DNA from 4 places in the Paenibacillus hexagrammi genome. Region 4 is predicted to be linked to each of the others. Evidence: predicted binding sites of a transcription regulator. Region 4 holds the regulator's gene; each other region holds the start of a gene.
What was found. The regulator Rex, encoded in region 4, represses fermentation and respiration genes when NADH is low (regulators of the CRP and FNR family bind a similar motif). The targets are predictions, from matches to a motif close to TTGTGAAATATTTCACAA.
Positions count from the first base shown of each region.

Region 1: a site for Rex is predicted at 2,116-2,133, ahead of L0M14_RS00850 (formate/nitrite transporter family protein). Genes of this name have one in related genera too.
Region 2: a site for Rex is predicted at 1,927-1,944, ahead of L0M14_RS07125 (DUF1641 domain-containing protein). Genes of this name have one in related genera too.
Region 3: a site for Rex is predicted at 1,759-1,776, ahead of L0M14_RS07255 (cytochrome ubiquinol oxidase subunit I). Genes of this name have one in related genera too.

Region 1 is NZ_CP090978.1:178,213-181,344, reverse strand. Features, by position in the region: gene L0M14_RS00860 (MFS transporter) at 1-239, opposite strand, end outside; gene L0M14_RS00855 (hypothetical protein) at 415-636, opposite strand; gene L0M14_RS00850 (formate/nitrite transporter family protein) at 1,157-2,020, opposite strand; gene L0M14_RS00845 (PAS domain-containing sensor histidine kinase) at 2,249-3,132, opposite strand, start outside.
Region 2 is NZ_CP090978.1:1,667,199-1,670,330, forward strand. Features, by position in the region: gene L0M14_RS07115 (DUF3231 family protein) at 1-85, shown strand, start outside; gene L0M14_RS07120 (NAD(P)/FAD-dependent oxidoreductase) at 220-1,401, opposite strand; gene L0M14_RS07125 (DUF1641 domain-containing protein) at 1,424-1,849, opposite strand; gene L0M14_RS07130 (exodeoxyribonuclease III) at 2,263-3,030, opposite strand.
Region 3 is NZ_CP090978.1:1,702,240-1,705,371, forward strand. Features, by position in the region: gene L0M14_RS07235 (P-loop nucleotide/nucleoside kinase family protein) at 1-52, opposite strand, end outside; gene L0M14_RS07240 (Dabb family protein) at 196-489, shown strand; gene L0M14_RS07245 (hydrolase) at 585-1,154, opposite strand; gene L0M14_RS07250 (hypothetical protein) at 1,412-1,549, opposite strand; gene L0M14_RS07255 (cytochrome ubiquinol oxidase subunit I) at 1,815-3,132, shown strand, end outside.
Region 4 is NZ_CP090978.1:3,223,832-3,226,963, forward strand. Features, by position in the region: gene L0M14_RS14445 (DUF47 domain-containing protein) at 1-247, shown strand, start outside; gene L0M14_RS14450 (inorganic phosphate transporter) at 270-1,268, shown strand; gene L0M14_RS14455 (redox-sensing transcriptional repressor Rex) at 1,379-1,999, opposite strand; gene dinG (ATP-dependent DNA helicase DinG) at 1,996-3,132, opposite strand, start outside.

The sequences.
Region 1 (3,132 bases), 3.0 Mb from region 4:
TCTGCGACCTGACCGACGATCAGCGTCAGCAGGACCATCGGCACGAACTGCGCCAGACCGACAAGACCCAGACTGAAAGCATCATGGGTGATCTGATACATTTGCCATCCGATGGCGACGGAGAGCATTTGGAATGAGGTGGAAGAGAGCGTTCGCGAAACCCAATATTTTGTAAAGGAGGGTTGCTTGAGGGTTGACTGGTTCGCTTGCAGCATCGAGTATTCACGTCCTTGTTGCATTCTTACTACGCATCTTACTCGCCCTGCATGCAGAATTCAAGCTTCCCCTGCCCCCTTGGTTTATTTACTTCTCTTAACCGCTCGAGGTTCTACGCTCAATGCTCTTATCCATCAACTGTATTTGCCATTGGGCAAATTGCTTTCACGCATCAGCTCCATTTGCCGCATATTAGGACTACTGTCTGTCCATACCGAGGCCATTACCATTCTTAAGCTGGGTGCCTTGCTCCCTGTCAGGCTGGACCCCATGCGGAGAATTACCTGCAGCAGTATGTCCGCCAGATGAAAGATTCCCTATTTTCTTACGCACCACACCGACTCTACAATCCTCACAAAGCCAATTGGACCCGAAAGCCCCCTGACCTGCCGTCCGTTTGCAGCATTCACATGTAATCATGCTTGCTCCTCCTCAACAATTTCATTTAAAGTGTTGCAAAGCTGGTGACTGTCGATAACGAGGCAATGAAGGCTCACTAGTTTTGAAAAAAAGCGATATCGGCTGCCTCTGACAGGTTGTTATCGCCTAACAGCAATTGGAGATGTAATCTCCCTTCTCTCTCAATGTACTAGCAAACGCAGACATCAGCCGTGAGATTTATCACACTGAGCGGAGGTGGTTATTCGTGCAACGAACGTGCGTCGGTCGTGTGTAGGTCGGTCGTCGATCGTTCGTCGGTTGCTCATGACGCTGCTCTGCGTATAAAGATATAAGGAGAGCAAGCTTGGTACGGCTAGCTCAGTTCCCTCTCCAACAAAAGCTTTGGAATTGTTCATCCTATTCCGTTATAGTAATAGAATGGTGATTCAACAAGGAATCTAGAAGAAAGGAGTGCTGCAACAATGGTAGGTACCATCATCATAGCTGTCATCGTTCTTATTATCGTATTGGGGCTGACCTTCTGGGCAACCAAAAAGGCTTACTCCCGCAAATGGGACGAGGAAGATCCGGATTGAATATGAGAAACGGACTTGGTGGAGGAGGAGGATTTCAGTGAACTGGGTGATGCCCCTGTCCACAGCTTCCGATCCGCTAACCGGTACAACCCTGCAACGAACAGCGCACCTCCGAGCGCATTGCCTATATATACAGGAACGAAGTTATTCAAATACTCCAGCCACGTCGCTTGCCCGGCAAATATTGCGGCCGGAATGATAAACATATTGGCGACTACGTGCTGGAAGCCGATAGCGACGAACGCCATCGTCGGAAACCAGATGCCAATGATTTTGCCCGCGCCGTCTTTAGCGCCATAGCAGAGCCATACCGCAAGACCGACGAGCCAGTTGCAGCCGATTCCCGATATTAAGGCCTGGAGGAATGGCTCCGCCGTCTTGGCATGAACAATCTTGACCAGCTTGGCGAGATAGATGCCATGCTCGGTCAGCCCCGCTTGATGTCCAAACATATAAGCAACGAATAATGCCCCTGCAAAATTACCAAGCGTAATGATCAGCCAATTGAGCATAAGCTGCCGCAGCCCCAGACGGCCTGAGAAGCAGGCAGCGGCAACGGCCATCATATTCCCGGTCAGCAGCTCTCCTCCCGCGAGCAAGGTGGCAATTAACCCGAGCGGAAAGAAGAGCGCACCGAGTACACCTCCGAAATCGCTCCATGCAGGGGGAACAGCGGCGCTGACCCGTATATACAGAAGAAAGCCGAGCGAGATATACGCTCCGCCTAGAAATCCTAACACCAGCTGGCTGCGAATAGGCAGATGAACCTTTCTCAAACCCGCTTCTACGGAATGTTCCCATATTTCCTCCTGCTTCATGAATCCCATAGCCGTCCCCTCCCTTATCGTACTGCGCGTTCTCCTTCTTGCATGCCACACTCGTACGCCTTTGGATCCATTGTAGACGATGCTTGCAGGATTGTAAGTGAAAAAAATCACAAAGTATGCGGGGTTTTCCCTAAAGAAAAATACGAAAAGGCCTCCTCCCCACTTTACTGTGGAGACGAGACCTTCCAACATCTAATCTGGACGGTGTTAGCTAACGAAGCTCACCCTCTATTTTGCCGGAATCGTTAGAGTCACCGTTGTTCCCCGGCCCGGCACTGAAGCAATATCCAGCTTGCCGCCGATGCCCTTGGCCCGCTCTTCCATGCTAAGCAGCCCGACTCCTTTTGCACTGCCCGACCTTTCGAAGCCCTTGCCTTGATCTCTGATTTGCACTTCAATATACGACTGCATATCCCGTACGGCAACCTCCGCTTCGGAGACATCCGCATACTTGGCGATGTTCGTAAGTGCCTCCTGTATGACCCTGTAAATCGTTGTTTCCTCTACAGCACCCAACCGCTTGCGCAGGCTGTTCTCCAGCTTGACCGCGATACCGTAATGGTTCGTATAGTTTTCAATGTAGGTGCGAATCGCAGGAACGACGCCCAGGTCATCCAGAACGGACGGACGAATTTGCCATGCCAGACTGCGAACTTCTTCGATGATCGAGGAGACATGCTGGCGGAGATCACCCAATTCGGATTGCGGATTTTCACCAATCAGCCGATCCATCTGAATGAGCAGCGAGAACAAGCTCTGCCCGATACCATCGTGCAGCTCGCGCGAGAACTTCCTCCGTTCTTCCTCCTGAATCTGCAATACCTGTGCCATCAAAAGCTTCAGCTCTTCCTCCGCACGCTTAAGCTGCGTCACTTCGTTACGAATCGCCAAATACTGATAAGGTTTCCCTTGTTCATCCACGAAAGGAACAATGGTCGTATCCACCCAGTAGTAGGTTCCATTCCTGGCTTTATTCTTGATCTCTCCGCGCCAAACCCGGCCCGAGGATATCGTTCTCCATAAATCGGACATGAATTCTTTATCATGGTAGGAAGAATTAATAATCCGGTGATCCTGCCCGAGGAGCTCCCCACGGGGGTACTTCGATATTT
Region 2 (3,132 bases), 1.6 Mb from region 4:
TGATGGGGCAGAGCTGATGATCCAAAACAAGTGGCTGGAAAAAATGCCCGGTGCTGTCGAGCGAGATGCGCTGATTAAGACATGAGTAGACCATTCTATGAAAAAAGGCGATTTTTACGGTACACCTCACCGTAGAAGTCGCCTTTTGAATGTAAAAAATAGAAAAAAGATCAGTCCATCACTCGAAAGTGAAAAACTGATCTTGAGGTTAATCTGCAATTAGTAAGCCAGTGCAAACATACCGTGAATGTGGGACAGGTAGCGAATGTTGCTTGCTTCCTTCATCATGGTAGCAGGCAGGCCTTTCAGCTGTGTATTGTTGCCGCCGATGATGCCGATGCCGTCTTTACGGCCGAGGCTTCCCAGTGTACCGGAGAAGACAGGCACGAATGTATCCATCGCGCCGCCTTTGATCGCGACGGATAGGTTGTAGCCAACGGTTTCGCCCATTTGCCAAGCGATTTGAGCAGTTGGAGGATAGGGACGCTCTCCGCCTTCAGGGAATACAACCGCGCAGTCGCCGGCCAAGTATACATCAGGATGCGAAGTGGATTGCAGGGTCGAAGTCACTGTTGCGCGACCGCGATCTTCCGCGATACCGCAGCTGCCGACAACCGGATTGCCTTTCACGCCGCCCGTCCAGATGATGGTGTTGGATTGAATCGTTTGACCGTTTTTCAAAGAAACGGAATTTTTCGTAGCTTCTGTGATGGCAACGCCTGTCAAGAACGTTACACCGCGCTTTTCAAGGCTTTCAACCGCACGGTCGATAAGTACCTTAGGGAATACAGGCAGAATGGAAGGACCAGCTTCCACGCAGTACAAGGAAACGTCGTTAAAGTCGATGCCTTTGCTGCGGCAAACTTCAGGAAGCTTATCTGCGAATTCGCCGACTAGCTCGACGCCTGTCAACCCGCCTCCGCCGACAACGATTGTCGCGTCTGCTTTGTCTCCGGATTTCTTATAAGCATCCAGACGAGCTTCCACGTGTTGACGGATTTTGTTGGCATCAGCAGCAGACTTCAGGACGAAGCTGTTTTCTTCCAGTCCAGGAATACCGAAATAGTTCGTTTCGCTGCCTAGTGCAACAACCAGCAAATCGTAGGATTGTACAGCGCCGCTCTCAAGAACAACTTGCTTGTCGTTAGGCTTGATTTCCTTGACCGTATCCACCAGGATATCTACGTTTTTATCTTTGAGGACCTTGGAAAGAGGAAGCGCGACAGCTTGCTCTTCAATGGTGCCGCCGGCAAGACGGTGTAGCTCCGTAATAATTTGGTGAGTAGAGAAACGGTTAACCAGCGTAATGCGGGCTTCCGATGCATTCAAGTGTTGGCGTGCAGTCAGAGCAGTCAGAATACCGCCGTATCCGCCGCCTAGAATCAAAATGTGTTTAGACATATCCATACTCCTCTTGTTCGTATTAGTTTTTGCGTTCAGCCAATACGTTCAAGAACGCTTGAGCAAAACGAAGTGTCTTCTGTACTTCAGGATCCTTCAGCATTTTGAGCATAGCGAAGAGGCCGACAGTCGATCCTGCATCCGCTTGAGAACGCTCGCTTGCTTCGATGGCTGCTTGTGCGATCCCTTTAGCTTTCTCTTGTACAGGCTTGACAAATTCGCCAATGCCTTGAGCGAAATCATTGATAAGCACTTTGTCCGTAGCGATGCCTTGAGCAAAATCGTAAGCTTTCGTTAGTACGGTGACCATTTCAGCCAGTTTTGGCAAATTATCCACGAGTACGGTCAGGGACTGTTGTACCTCAGGTTTCATTAGTTGGTCCAGTACGTCTACTGTCTTTGTTTCCCCGACAAGCGTTGTCTCTTGAAGCGTAGGTGTTTGTGGCATGCGAGAAAGTCCTCCTTTGTATTGTGAGATCCGGCGCTGTCAAGTTGCGTTATGTAAAAGAGGTTCCTCCCGAGAGGTTGTAACATATTTCACATAATAGATTGCAGCATGCGAGCGAGTTCTATTTAGTCTACATGGCTCTGCATGTTTCTTGCGCAAACTACGACCACTTGCATGACCCAACCGGAATTTATTGCTTATTTCATATTCTACAACTTTTGACAGCAAAATTAAAAAGAAAATATTGCTAATTCGTGACTTTTACATGAAAAGTTCATAATTGCAACCGCATTCAGTGCTAATCTTTCTAGGAATGTCCAATTTAGCGGTTAGAAGGACATGATTTCGAACGTCGGATCCATAGGTTTACAGGTAAAGTATGTCCCTTTTGCCAGAGGAGAATTCGCAAGCTGCTATTGAACCGTTTTAGAGAAATCAAGCTCCAAAATTACCGGGCAATGGTCGCTCCCCAGCACATGGGCATCGATTCCCGCATCCGTCAAATACGGTGCCAAGCGTGATGAAGCGAGAAAATAATCAATGCGCCAACCAACGTTGCGCTCTCTGACCTTTGGCATATTGGACCACCAGGAATAGGCATCTTCTCGATCAGGGTAAAAATGGCGGAATGTATCGATGAAGCCTGATTGGAGCAGCTCGGTCATTTTGGAGCGTTCCTCCTCGGTGAAGCCCGAGTTGCCCTTATTAGCTTTCGCGTTCTTAATATCAATTTCTTGGTGCGCGACGTTGAGGTCGCCGCAGACAATGACCGGCTTCACTGCGTCGAGTTGGTTCAAGTAAGCTCTGAAGCGGTCTTCCCATTCTAGTCGGTATGGCAGCCTGGACAGGTCGCGCTTCGCATTGGGTGTATACACGGTGATGAAGTAGAATGTTTCAAATGTAAGCGTCAGGATTCGTCCTTCGGGCTCGCTGTCTTCTTCGATGCCGTACCGGACGGAGATCGGCTGCTGCTTGGTGAACACGGCTGTACCGGAGTAGCCTTTCTTCTCGGCATAGTTCCAATATGGAAAGTAGCCTTCATAGTTCAGGTCAATTTGTCCTTCTTGCAGCTTCGTTTCTTGAACGCAAAATATATCCGCGTCCGCTTGCATGAAGTAGTCGCTGAAGCCTTTATTCACGCAAGCACGCAAACCGTTCACGTTCCAGGATACCATTTTCACTTTCAAGCAGCTCCTTACAAGGCGTATTTTCTATGGAGCAGTATATCACACGTCGTCATGTATAACTTTGTATATTTTATGAAAACACCTGCAGCAAAAAAG
Region 3 (3,132 bases), 1.5 Mb from region 4:
TGGTTGTTTTCCCTGCACCTGCAGCTCCTAGAAAAAATACAAGTTTAGGCATCTCAAGTCCTCCGATCGGTTATTAAACTCATTCAGAAGCATACCGGATAGGAATGGAAATGAAAAGTATCATCAACCTTTTTGAAGCTGAAGTATGATAGAATGGTAGGGATTCGGAAATTATCCATGAAAAGAGGCTGCAGCATGATTGACCATATTGTATTAGTGAAGTTCGGAGAGACTACGACACAGGAACAAATGCAGGAGGTTGCCGATAGATTCAAAGCTTTAAAGCCGCACCTGACAGGCATTGTAGACATTCAGGCTGGTCTGAATTTCTCTGAAAAAAATAAAGGGTACCAGGTTGTGTTATCCGTGCGCTTTGAAGATCGAGCAGCTTTAGAGGCTTATGGTCCTAATCCGGAACATCAGGCAGTAGCTGCCTATATCCGTGAGGTAGGTAGAGAAGACAGCTTGATTGTGGATATCGAAATCTAACTGGGATCATAAAGTGATCATAGCAGCAACGTATAGCAAAAGCCGGTGGCATCGTTACAAGATGCCCCGGCTTTTTGTCATGGTTAGGAGTATTGCTATTGGTTCATGCATGCTAGGATCTGCTCGGTTGTGCGGATTCGCCCCAGACGCGGGAAGATGACATCGCGAACATGCTCATGCTCACGTGCTGTAAAGCCCGTCATTGCATCGATGGCGAAGATAACTTTATAACCGTGATGGAAGGCCTCTCTAGCAGTCGTGTCAACGCCGATACCAGAGGCAATGCCGCACAGTACGATGGTATCAATGCCGCGGCGGCGAAGCTGCAAATCCAAGTCGGTGCCGTAGAAGGCACCCCATTGCCTCTTGGTCACGACATGATCGGTGTCCATGACGCCGATTTCCGGTACAATTTGGTCCCAGTTTTCCACGAGGTTCATGGGCGGGAGAGGTTGATCCAGTAATGGTTTGGGCATATCCTTCACATCCTTGGTGGACACTCGTACCAGAGCGACAAACGAGCCTTTCTCCCGAAAAGCTTGTACCATGGCAGCGGCTTGACTTACAACCTGTTCGGCGGTATGGGGGGCATAGTTACTGCCAATCCACCGTTGAAGATCAATAACGACGATGGCTGTTTTTTGCGGATCGAATAAAGCTTCCATAGATAACACTCCTTGTCTGTTTCCTGCTATTCACTTTCACATCAGCAAGCATACAGGAGAAAATAAACAGCAGACAGAGGAGCAGTTATCAGGGGAGTCATACTCCTAGTCTATCCCTTGAATATTCATCATCTGATGGTGCTGCATTTAGCGGCATGGGTATCTGAGGCTGCGCGCACGACTGACAAAAAGCCTAGCATTTTACCCAATAGGGCTGCTAGGCTTTTTCCGCAAAATATGTGTACTTGTAGGAAATCTTAAGTAAATACATAACGAATTAGCTTTGCCGTTTTTTTACCGCCAGGGATGCGGATAAGCAATACGGGTCTACGGGTCCGGCTGGGCTTCTGCGGACGAATCATGAATTGTCCAAGCGTCATTGATTCTTTCACCATGTTGATCACCTCGGGGCTGTTGATCTTTAATTCTATGCAGGGTCGGTACGCTCTTATGACAAAAATCAGAAGAAAAATGGCAGTAGGCACAAATTGTTTCACGAACAACAAGATTTAAGTCGCAGATTCAACAAAATGCTTCACAATTATGACAAAGAGATGAAATCGGACAACAAAATATGCAGCAAAATGCTGAACGGCGCATAACTTTATCCATTTTTTCACAAAGTACGAGGGATCAATTTTTGGAAAAAGGTGACTCTGAATGGATACAGTCATGATGGCACGTTCGTTGTTCGGTTCTTCGATGGCGTTTCATATTATTTTTGCCACGCTGGGAGTGGGGATTCCTCTTCTCATTGTACTAGCCGAGCTTCTATTTCAATTCAGCAAGGATCCCGATTTTGCGATTATGGCCAAACGGTGGACGCGAGGATTTGCCATTCTGCTAGGTGTAGCGATTCCTTCCGGTACGATCGTGGGTGTCATGCTGGCGCTGCTGTGGCCGGGATTTATGGAATACGTGGGTCAGGTTATCGCGCTTCCTTTCCAGGTGGAAATTTGGGCATTTTTCCTGGAAGCTCTGTTCATGTCCATTTATGTATACGCAGCGGACAGGCTTCACCCTTGGATGCGGATCGTGAGTGTAATCTTCGTCGCGATCGGCGCATCTGCTTCGGCTGTACTGATTACGAACGTACACGCCTGGATGAATACGCCTCGGGGCTTTAACCTGGTAAATGGGCAAATTACGGATGTCGATCCTTGGGCGGCGGTGATGAATCCAAGCTTCTTTATCACCTCGCTTCATGTGCTGAGTTCAGCTTACATGACAGGGGCATTCGCCGTTGCTTCGGTTGGCGCGTTCAAGCTGCTTAGCAAGAGGAAGTCAGACCAAGAGCGCAGTTATCATGGCAAAAGTCTGTTTCTGTCCCTTCTGGTGGGAGGGATCATGTCCCTTATAACTGCCATTGGGGGACATGAAACGGCTCAGATGCTCCATCATCATCAACCGGAAAAGCTCGCTGCAGCCGAAGGTCTGTTCGAAACGCGTACCTACGCGCCTCTGGCGATCGGCGGCAACGTAGACGAAGAAACCCAAAGTGTGCGGGGAGGTATCGAAATTCCATGGGCGCTAAGCTTTCTTGCGACGAATCACTTTGACGGTGTCGTGCGCGGATTGAACGAATTCCCGAGAGACGAGTGGCCGCCGCTTTACATTCACACTTTATTTAATGCCATGGTCGGCATCGGATCGCTGCTCATCGTATTGTCCTTCGGTCCTCTTGCTTATAGGCTGCTTCTTAAGCGCAAGTATCCGCGCTGGCTGCTTTGGGTATTGGTGACATCGGGACCGCTCTCCATGATCGGCATCGAAACGGGTTGGATTTTCAGCTGTACCGGGAGACAGCCGTGGACGATTTATCATGTTCAACGAACGGCTGAAGCCGCGACCAAAGCGGAAGGACTGGGCATGCTGTTCGTGTTGTTTCTTTCGATTTATGCGATGCTGCTGGTCATCACCTCCGTGGTCATGTGGGTCTATTTTAAGCGGCATCCTGTAGTTCCGGAGCTGCTCAGAG
Region 4 (3,132 bases):
GGATGCATTTAAGCTTTTGGCAAGGAAAAAATATATGCAGATTTCGGAGCATACGGTTGCCATCAACAGCTTGGAAAATGACGGGGATCGTCTCATGAGAGAAGGCATCCGTCAAATTTTCTTAGCTAAAAAAGATATCTATGAAGACTTCAAGCTGAAGGAAGTTTATGAACGTTTGGAAGAAACTACAGATGCCTGTGAAGATGTCGCCAACATTCTGGAAAGTGTCGTTCTTCGTTATTCTTGAGGATCGGCGCTAGGAGGATAACATGATAACCTATCTCATCATCATTGTGGCGCTCGCACTGCTATTTGATTTTATCAATGGCTTTCATGATACGGCAAACGCGATCGCTACATCTATCTCGACTCGGGCTCTCAGCCCCAGAGTCGCTGTCATCATGGCAGCCTCTCTGAACTTTCTAGGTGCGGTTGTCTCCTCGGAGGTTGCCAAGACGGTAGGGGGTAAAATTGCCAACCCCGCCACGATTGATCATGGCATCGAGATTGTCATCGCCGCCCTGTTGGCTGCGATTATTTGGAACCTATTAACCTGGTACTTCGGCATTCCATCTTCTTCGTCCCATACTTTAATTGGCGCACTAGCAGGTGCGGTCATCGCTGGTGCCGGCTATCATTCCGTGAATTGGAGCGGTTTCACCGAAATTATCATCATTTTGGTGCTGTCACCTATCGTAGCATTCGGCGTCGGCTTGCTAGTCATGTTTTTCTTGAAATATCTGGTTTTATGGACAGGCAATAAATCGAGATCAAAATACAACAGGACTTTTCGTACATTACAAGTTATCACGGCTGCACTTCTTTCTTACTCCCATGGTGGTAACGATGCGCAAAAAGCAATGGGTATTATCGTTTTCGCTCTCGTAGCTGGAAATTTCCAAAGCACATTGGATGTACCCCTGTGGGTAAAACTTGCTGCTGCAATCGCCATGGGTCTTGGAACTTCCATCGGTGGATGGCGAATCATTAAAACAATCAGTCGTAAAATCATTAAAATCGAGCCAATCAACGGCTTCGCTTCCGACCTGACTTCGTCGATTGTCATTCAGGTATCCACGCACTTAGGTATGCCTTTGTCCACAACCCACGTCATTTCTTCCGCAATTATCGGAACAGGAAGTGTGATGAGGTTCCATGAAGTCCAGTGGGCAACTGTCGGTCGTATGGTAATTACTTGGGTTATTACGATTCCGATTAGTATCGCGTTATCGTACATCATCTACTTTTTACTCTTCAAATTGTTTTAACATAAGGAATAACTTTCCTAACATCTGAAAAAAGACCTCCTTCGTCGCCTGAAAAGGCATCGATGGAGGTCTTCATGTTTTATGAGCCTAAGATTCCGATTGCTCGGTAATTAATCCAGGTAGTAGGCCAAGCTCTGCAGCTCTGTTGTAAAATCCGCATGGTGCACGCGAACCTCACCAGGAACTTTAATAATAACAGGGGCAAAATTTAAGATCGCTTCAATGCCAGCCTCTACGAATTGATTCGCTACATTTTGCGCTTCTGCAGCCGGTACCGTGATAATGCCAATTCTAACCCCTAATCGGGCCAACGTTTCTTTCATTTCACTCATGGGCTGCACCGTAAGATTATTAATGGTTTCACCGGTCTTCTGCGGCATCGCGTCAAAAACAGCTACAATCTTCATATCGTTTCTGAGATACGTATTATAATTGCAAAGGGCTCGACCTAAATTGCCAGCTCCGACAAGAGCAACCTGAAGCTGGCGATCCAACTTTAGAATCTGGCGGATTTTTTCGATCAAATAAGCAACATCATAGCCGATGCCCTTTTTGCCGAATTCCCCGAAATACGCCAAATCCTTACGAATTTGAGCTGGATTGAGATCCAATTTGTGTCCCAAATCCTGCGAGGAAACGGTCATAATATTTTTCATCGCGAGTTCATTAAGAAATCGTAAATAAATCGGCAGACGACGAACGACAGCCTCGGAAATTTTTTGCGACTTCATCGCTGCTCCTCCCCCATCCATTCCTTAATTCTTGGAAGCATCTGTTCCGTTGTCATATGTTCGATCTTAGGCCCCGGCAGTGAATATAGGAAATACTTCCCATAATAAGTATCGATAACGCGGGTATCATAAATAATAACAATTCCCTTGTCCGTTGCACGTCTAACCAACCTGCCAAAACCTTGCTTGAAGCGAATCACGGCTTGCGGGACGGATAATTTCATAAAAGGATTTTCATTCCGTTTTTTCAAATTCTCACTTTTCGCTTCAACCAGCGGATGATTGGGCGGCTGAAACGGCAGACGAATGATTGCTAAGCAGCTTAACGCATCTCCCGGTATATCGACGCCTTCCCAGAATGAGCTAGTGCCCAGCAGCACGCAAGAAGGGTCTTCTTGAAACATTCGGGTCAGCTTACTGCGGTTGCCGCTGTCAACTCCTTGACCAAGTACGGTAATGCCATGCGGCTTCAAGCGTTCCTTCATGCCTGCGTGAATCTGTTTAAGCATCCTATTTGAAGTAAAAAGCACCAGCATACGGCCCTTGGTGACCAGGGCAACCTGGCACAGGGAATCAATCAACGCTTGCGTGAATACAGCGTCGCCTGATGGTCCCTTAATCGTCGGAAAGTCTCTGGGAATACAAACCAACGCTTGCTCTCTATAATTAAACGGAGAAGGCAGCTGGACCGTTTTCAGTTTGCCCTCGTTCCCGCCCTCGGGGATCTGGAGACCTAGCTGGTCTGCGGCATATTGAAACGATTTATTTACTGACAAGGTGGCAGATGTAAGAATGATACTGTCTTTATTCTCAAAGAAATGCTCCTGCAGCAAATGGCTAACATCGGTCGGGACACTAATCAGCTGCAGCGATTTGCTCTTGGCATATGTCCCCGCTTCCATCCAATACACGTAGCTCTCGTCCTCCATCTTCATGAAAAAACGCAGAGCGTCCCTATGCTCATAAAGTTCCTTCAAGGTACCGCCGAGATCCGTTACTAAACTCTGAACTTCAAGCACTTCCTGCATCTCTTTCATATCTGCAAGGGTTCGATCTAAAGTCCGAAGTATATCGTTCATACTCAGATGAATGTTGTCTTCAAGCATTTGAAGCTCGTTCCAGTGACTAGGAAG